2 regions of the Kitasatospora sp. NPDC041917 genome follow, and region 2 is predicted to be linked to the other one. Evidence: riboswitches for the same ligand, from Rfam matches in the RefSeq annotation. Region 2 holds a riboswitch; the other holds the start of a gene.
The links. Region 2 has a riboswitch for glycine ahead of gcvT (glycine cleavage system aminomethyltransferase GcvT). Riboswitches for the same ligand answer to the same signal wherever they lie in the genome.

Region 1: another riboswitch for glycine. It lies ahead of gcvP (aminomethyl-transferring glycine dehydrogenase); the one in region 2 lies ahead of gcvT (glycine cleavage system aminomethyltransferase GcvT).

Annotation. Positions count from the first base shown of each region.
Region 1 is NZ_JBVJBI010000040.1:13,291-17,182, reverse strand. It holds gene gcvP (aminomethyl-transferring glycine dehydrogenase) at 1-1,539, opposite strand, end outside; glycine riboswitch at 1,643-1,775, opposite strand; glycine riboswitch at 1,777-1,880, opposite strand; partial or broken gene ACZ6EM_RS32700 (PRC-barrel domain-containing protein) at 2,107-2,490, shown strand; gene ACZ6EM_RS32695 (DUF2382 domain-containing protein) at 2,638-3,357, shown strand; gene ACZ6EM_RS32690 (MFS transporter) at 3,559-3,892, shown strand, end outside.
Region 2 is NZ_JBVJBI010000007.1:277,157-281,048, reverse strand. It holds gene ACZ6EM_RS11615 (enhanced serine sensitivity protein SseB C-terminal domain-containing protein) at 336-1,262, opposite strand; gene ACZ6EM_RS11610 (enhanced serine sensitivity protein SseB C-terminal domain-containing protein) at 1,380-2,183, opposite strand; glycine riboswitch at 2,441-2,542, shown strand; gene gcvT (glycine cleavage system aminomethyltransferase GcvT) at 2,771-3,892, shown strand.

The sequences.
Region 1 (3,892 bases), on a different contig from region 2:
GATCATGCCGCGGTCCAGCGCGTAGTCCCGGTCCGACAGGCGGCGCAGGTAGCGCAGCATGGCGGTCTCCGAGCGGTGGCTGTGGAAGACCGGGTGGGTCAGGTACTCGTCCTCGCGCAGCAGCGCGGCGGGCAGCGCGTCGGCGGTCTCGGGGACCTCGACCGGCTCGACGCCGAACGCGGCCCAGACGCCGGCCAGGTGCTCGCGGGTGGTGGTCTCGTCGGTGGAGACGGAGATCCGGTCCGCGCCGTCCTGGAACAGGTTGATGCCGTTGGCACGGGCGGCGGCGGCGATCTCGGCCGCGCGGCCCGGGACGACGGCGGTGACGGTGTCGAAGAACTCGCCGTGCAGCAGCTCGACGCCGCCGGCCCGCAGGCCCTCGGCGAGGGCGGCGGCGTAGCGGTGGGTGCGGCGGGCGATGTCGGCCAGGCCGTCGGGGCCGTGGTAGACGGCGTACATCGAGGCCATCACGGCGAGCAGCACCTGGGCGGTGCAGATGTTGCTGGTGGCCTTCTCGCGGCGGATGTGCTGCTCGCGGGTCTGCAGCGCCAGGCGGTAGGCGCGGTTGCCGTCGACGTCGACGGAGACGCCGACCAGGCGGCCGGGCAGCGAGCGGGCGTACTCGGCGCGCACCGACAGGTAGCCGGCGTGCGGGCCGCCGAAGCCCATCGGCACGCCGAAGCGCTGCGAGGTGCCGCAGGCGATGTCGGCGCCCAGCGAGCCCGGGGACTTGAGCAGGGTCAGCGCGAGCAGGTCGGCGGCGACGGCGACGATCGCGCCCAGGCCGTGCGCCTGCTCGATCACCGGGGTGAGGTCGCGGACCACGCCGGTGGCACCCGGGTACTGGAGCAGCACGCCGAAGACGCCGCGCTCGGCGATCTCGGCCGGGATGCCCTCGGACAGGTCGGCGACGACGACCTCGACGCCGGTCGGCACGGCGCGGGTGTTGATCACCGCGACGGTCTGCGGCAGGGTCTCGGCGTCGACCAGGAAGACGCCGCCCTTGACCTTGGTGACCCGGCGGGCCAGCGCCATCGCCTCGGCGGCCGCGGTGCCCTCGTCCAGCAGGGAGGAGCCGGAGGTCGGCAGGCCGGTCAGGTCGGAGACCAGGGTCTGGAAGTTCAGCAGCGCCTCCAGGCGCCCCTGCGAGATCTCCGGCTGGTACGGGGTGTAGGCGGTGTACCAGGCCGGGTTCTCCATGACGTTACGCAGGATCACCGGCGGGGTGAAGGTGCCGTAGTAGCCCAGGCCGATCATCGGCTGGAGCACCTGGTTGCGGCCGGCCAGCTCGCGCAGTTCGGCGAGGACCTGGGCCTCGGACCGGCCCGCGGGCAGGTCCAGGGCGGTGATGGAGCGGATCGCCTCGGGCACCGCGGTCCCGGCGAGCTCGTCCAGCGAGCCGTAGCCGACGGACGCCAGCATCTTCTCCTGCGCGGCGGCGTCGGGGCCGATGTGGCGGTTCTCGAAGGGGCTGGCCAGCTCAAGCTCGGTGAGGGTCGAGGCGCCGGTGGGGCGTCCCGCGTTCGGCTGGGCGTTCATGGTGGTCGAGGCCTCCTGGTCACGGACCGGCGGGGGTACGCACGCCGGCCGGCTCCACCGCTGCGGGCAGCGGACGAGCCTGGGCGCGCGGACCCGACAGGCCTCCCCCTCTGTCATCGGGACCTGAGAGCTTCACCCGCACGGAGCGCTGTGGGCGCTCCGCCGGCTTGCACCGTCGGTGAGGGTGGTGATCGCCGGCTTCCGTGCCGACGCTCCTGCCCTGCTTTCCAGAGTGACCTACCCCACACGGTACGGATGCCTGAGAGATTCCGGGGAGGAGTTGCTCCTTCGGCGCTCCGACCAGCGGTTTTCGTGATCGGAGACTCTCCCGAGCGGGCTCTGCGGTCGCCGCCCAGGGTACCAGCGGGAGGCCCCCCGATCACGGGTGTGTCTGGTCACTGGAGGTCTACGCGCGTCCCCCGGACGGTCCAGCGCCGACCCCGGACGGCGCACCCGGGGTCGCGCTCGTCCGATTCATGGCTTTTGGTGTGAAGTGGCGGACGGAATCGGGTGCTCCGGCCGCCTTCCTGCGGGAGTTCCGCAGGTTCAGCGCGCGGGAGGAAAGAAGTGCAGACGGACATCGACCCCCGGGACCTCATCGGCCACAAAGCCGTCGACCGCAACGGAGACAAGATCGGCACGGTCGACGAGGTCTACCTGGACGACGCCACCGGCCGGCCCGAGTGGGCCGCGGTCCGGACCGGCATCTTCGGCCGGGACGCCTTCGTCCCGCTGACCACGAGCGAGTTCGCCGGCGACGAGCTCCGGGTGCCGTACGACAAGTCGCTGGTGAAGGAGTCGCCGGACTTCGGCGTCGGCCAGCACCTGTCCCCCGCCCAGGAACTCCAGCTCTACCGCTACTACGGGCTCGACACCCCGATGGACAGCCGCCCGAACGGCGAGAACGGGAGCCGGCCCAGGCAGCCCGACCTCGACTTCGGCACCACGGCGGCGGCCGCCGCCACGACGACCGCGGCGGCCCCGGCCAAGTCGCTCACCTTCCACACCCCCGAGCGGTCACCCGAGCACTCCCCCGAACCCCCACCGGCCAGGACCCCCGCTGCCGCCGACACCACCAGGAGCGCCCCGGAGGCCGACATGCGGACCCTCAGCACCCCCGCGGCCCCCACGGCCTCCCCGCCGGCCGAGCCCGGCTTCGCCGCACCCGCCGCACCCGCCGCCACCACCGCCTCCACCGCCCCTGTCGTGGAGCCGAAGCCGCAGCCCGCCGCCACGCCCGTCCCCACGCTTGCCCCGATGGCCACCACCACCGCGGCCGCGACCGTCACCGCCGCCGCGAACGCCGACGCCTCCTCGTCCGCCCCCAGCAGCCCGGTCGAGGTCACCTGCCGCGAGGAGCGACTGGAGATCACCACCGAGTGGCACACCCTCGGTACCGCGAAGCTGCGCAAGTACGTGACGACCGAACAGGTGGAGCGCCGCATCCCGGTGGTCCGCGAGCGCGTCCGGGTCGAGCGGACGCCGATCAGCGACGCCGAACGCGCCACGCTCACCGAGAAGGAGATCTCCGAGGCCGTCGAGGAGGTGACCCTCCGCGAGGAACGCGCGGTGGTGCGCAAGTACCTCGCCCCCGTCGAGCGGGTCCGCCTGATCGTCGAGCGGTACACGACCGAGGAGGTGGTCCGGGAGGAACTCCGCCGCGAGAACGTCGAGGTCCACGACGCCACCGCCACCCGGCCCACCGCCTCGGCCACCCCCGCCCCTTCCTCCGCCCCGCCCTCCAGCGCGTCCCCCGACGTGGCCCGTGACATGGCCCACGAGGCGCCCCGGCCGGCCGGCCTGCGGCCGCTCGTCTGACCGCGGGGGCAACGCCCCGCGACCAGGGCCCCGGACACCGTCCGGGGCCCTGGTCGCGCGCCCGACCGGGCGCCCGACCGCCCTTGTCGCGTACCCGACCGTTCGTCTTTGCCAAAGCTTAACCACTCGATATTTGACACTCTGAAGTATCTCCCTGCATGGTTACTTCAGTTCATTCACTATGTACGGGAGGAAGCAACCGTGAGTGAGGCACCACAGCCCACCACCGCGGCCGAGAAGCAGAGCAGCGCCCGGGTCCTGCCGGCCCTCATCCTGGCGATGCTGTCGTTCAGCGTGGTGCAGACCGCGGTCGTCCCGATCCTGCCCTCGCTGGCCAAGGAACTGAGCGTCTCCGCCTCCAGCATCACCTGGCTGATGACCGCCAACCTGCTCTCCGCAGCCGTGCTGACTCCCCTCCTGGGCCGCTTCGGCGACCTCCGGGGCCGCAAGCCGATGCTGCTGATCTCGCTGGCCGGCCTGGTCGCCGGTTCGGCGCTGGCGGTCAGCACCCACTCCTTCACCTGGCTGGTCGTCG
Region 2 (3,892 bases):
CAGTGCGTCGTGCACAGGCACTGCCACCACGCGGGATGGGCGTCGCGTGGGCGGACTGTCGGCGTGCGCGCTCGCCCTTGTGGGGTTCAAGCACGCGCGGTGCGTTGCGCAGAACTCTCTGCCATCCGAACTGGCTTGCGCCAGCCCTGCCAACCGACAGATGCCCAACTGTGATCTGCGTGCATGCACCTCCCCGGTCTTCGGCATATACCTCTTCACATGGCTGTAACTGCCATGTCAAGATGACCGGAGCACACATCCGGAAATTCGTCCGGAAAGCATCGAAGCCGACTTGACGGACAATCAAGTCGGCTTCGGGGAATGAGCTTTGGGAATCAGCGCCCGGGGTAGCCGGGCCACGGCCGCTGCGGCGGCTGCTGCTGCCAGCCCTGCGCCGGCGGCTGGGTGCCGTACCCGTAACCCGGCATCGACTGCCCCGGGTACGGCGGCGGGGGCACCGGCGGGTACGGACCGGTCGGCGGGCGGCCCGCCTCCCGGTCGAAGAACGGCCGCGCGTTGGCGCGCATCCACAGCGCCACCGGGTCGTACTCGTCCGACATCGCCACCGTCGACACCGCGAGCCCCTCCGGGGCCACCGCGATCGCACGCTGCATCAGCGCCCGCACCGCCTCCACCGCCGGCGGCGAACTCTCGTACAGGTCGAGGCCGATGGCCAGGTACGGCTCCCCCACCGCGGGCTGCACCCAGGCCCGGCGCAGGGCCCGCACGGCGCGCACCTCGGCGGCCTGCCGCTCCAGCAGCGCGAAGAACGACTGGGCGTTCAGCTGCGGCTCGCTCAACTTCAACGGCCCGGCCGGCAGCCGGTCCAGGCCCGCGGCGACCCGCCGCAGGTCCGCCCAGGGCACGCCGACGCCGCCGCCGGGCGCGTGCGGGTTGAGCCACAGGCCCCAGCGGGTGCGGTAGAGCGAGGCCGCGATCTCCCGGCCGGAGATGACCTCGTGGGCCCGCGCCCAGCCGGAGGCGGTCAGCTGCTCGGACGAGGTGACGGCCGGCGCGTAGCCGTGGCCGCTGATCTCCATGTTCCCGTACTGGGCGTCCGGGCTGCCCGGCGTGCCGTGCCACAGCAGCATCCAGACCTGGCCGTCCGCCAGCGCGTGCAGCAGCCCCTCGTACGCGTCGTAGCGCTCCGGCGCGACGTCGCGCAGGGCGCGCTCCAACGCGCCGGGATCAGCTCCCGGGCGCCCGGCCGGTGCCTGGCCCCAGGGCCCCGGCACACCGCCCGCTCCCGTTCCCGCACTCATGCGCCCACCTCGCCGCGCCTCTTTCCCTCAACCCGCCGGCCCGTCGGCCGTCTGCACGCACCCTATGGCGCTGCACCGGCCACCGCCACGGCGACGTGCCTTTGATACGAACCCCGCTCAGCCCCGCGAATAGAACGGCAGTACCCGGGTGAGCAGCCACTCGACCACCGGGTCGTCGGCGAGGTCGAGCAGTACGAGGTGGACGCCGCCGGGCAGCGGCGCGGTTCCCAGCGCTCGGCCGAGCGCGTCGTTCACCGCGGCCGGATCGGCCGGTGCCGCCGGGTCCAGCTGGACGCCCACGAACATCACGGTCGGCTCGCCCTCGATGCTGGCCAGCGCCCTGCGGGCGGTCAACACTCCCGGCAGTGACGACAGTTCGCCCCGGCAGGCGGCCAGGAAGTGCTCCGGGTCCTCGCCCGGCACCGGCTCGCGCAGCGCCACCCGGCCTCCGGTCGGCGCCGTGGCGTCGTCGGCGGCCTCCCAGCGGTCCCCGCGCGGACCGCGGCGCAGCTCGGCGACCCCCTGCGGCGGCACCGGGATGCCCACGGCCGCGTCCGGGTTCACCGCGATGCCCACGCCCAGCGGCAACCCGCGGGCGAACTCCCACACCGGCGCCACCGCGAAGGCCATCCCCGGCGCCTGCTGGAGGAACACCTCCTGCGAGGAGAACACCGGCACGTACGGGTCACCGCCCAGCTCGACGGTCGGCAGGTCCAGCGCCTGTCCCTGCGGATCGGCCCCGGCCGGCAGCGGCACCCACACCTGGCTGCGCGCCAGCACCTCGATCACCCTCGGCGTCGCGCCCGGGTCGCCCAGGGCCGCGGTCAGCACCTGCTCCAGCTCGTTGGCCGGCCAGGAACCGCCCGCCGGCGCCTCCTGCGGTCCGCCCCACTCCTGCTGCTGCTCCACCGGGTACCCCATGCGCCGCCGATCCCGCCCTCTGCCGCTCGGCCGCCCTCTGCTGCGCCGACGCGCAGCAGTCTAGGGCCCCGGGGCCTCCCCTTTAGGGCTCGTGTTCGGGTGCCCCGCGGGCCCCGGTCCCGGGTGCCGCCCCGGGCCCGCGTCCGGGTGCCGCGCGGTGTGACCGGGTCCCCTCTCCCCTCGCCGTCCCGGACGTGCCATGATGTGCCCGTCCGACGGCATGCGCCGCGGGCCCCCACAACTCCATACCGGCCGCTCGAACCCGCGCGGGAGAGCCCGGAGTGCCGTTCAGGCACAGCCGGCGCCGAAGGAGCAAGTCCTCCCCGGAATCTCTCAGGCACCCCTACCGCACGGGTTAGGCACATCTGGAAAGCGGCGCCCGGCCCTGTCGTGCGCCCACCCACGGTGCAAGCCGTCATGCTGTCCCCCAAGCTGGAAACAGCTGCGGGCGGTGGGCGGTGAAGCTCTCAGGTTCGACGACAGATGGGGAGACCCACGCCGCCGCATGCCCGCGCGCAGGGTCGAACCCGAGCGGGTCCGGTCCGGCGCGTGCACCCCTGAGTGCCCCGACCGAGGAGTTCCTGGCCATGTCGTCCCTCCGCCTGACCGCGCTCGACGCGCTGCACCGCGCCCTCGGCGCGACCATGACCGACTTCGCCGGCTGGGACATGCCGCTGCGCTACGGCAGCGAGCGCGAGGAGCACCTCGCGGTCCGCACCCAGGCCGGCCTGTTCGACCTCTCGCACATGGGCGAGATCACCGTCACCGGCCCGCAGGCGGGCGAGATGCTGGACCACGCGCTGGTCGGCTTCGTCTCCGCGCTGGGCGTGCTGCGCGCCCGCTACACCATGATCTGCGCCGAGGACGGCGGCATCCTGGACGACCTGATCGTCTACCGCCTGCGCGAGGACGCCTTCCTGGTCGTCGCCAACGCCTCCAACGCCCAGCTGGTCCTCGACGAGCTGATCGCCCGCGCCAAGGGCTTCGACGCCGTCGTCACCGACGACCGCGACACCTACGCGCTGATCGCCGTCCAGGGCCCGGAGGCCACCGGCATCCTGGCGAAGACCACCGACGCCGACCTGCCCGGCCTGAAGTACTACGCGATCCTCCCGGCCCGGGTGGCCGACCGCGACGTGCTGCTCGCCCGCACCGGCTACACCGGTGAGGACGGCTTCGAGATCTTCTGCCGGCCGGCCGACGCCGAGCCGGTCTGGCAGGCGCTGACCGCCGCGGGCGAGGGCCACGGCCTGATCCCGTGCGGCCTGTCCTGCCGCGACACGCTGCGCCTGGAGGCCGGCATGCCGCTGTACGGGCACGAGCTGTCCACCGACCTCACCCCGTTCGACGCCGGCCTGGGCCGGGTCGTCCGCTTCGACAAGACCACCAACGAGGGCGCCTTCATCGGCCGCAAGGCGCTGGAGCAGGCCGCCGCCGCGGCCGAGACCAACCCGCCCAAGGTGCTGGTCGGCCTGGTCTCCGAGGGCAAGCGGGTGCCGCGCGCCGAGTACACCGTGGTCTCCACCGAGGGCGAGCCGATCGGCCGGATCACCTCCGGCGCGCCGTCCCCGACCCTGGGCAAGCCGATCGCGATGGCCTACGTCGACGCCGCCCACGCCGTCCCCGGCACCACCGTCGCGGTGGACGTGCGCGGCAAGCACGAGCCCGTCCAGGTCGTGGCGCTGCCGTTCTACAAGCGCGCCCGCTGA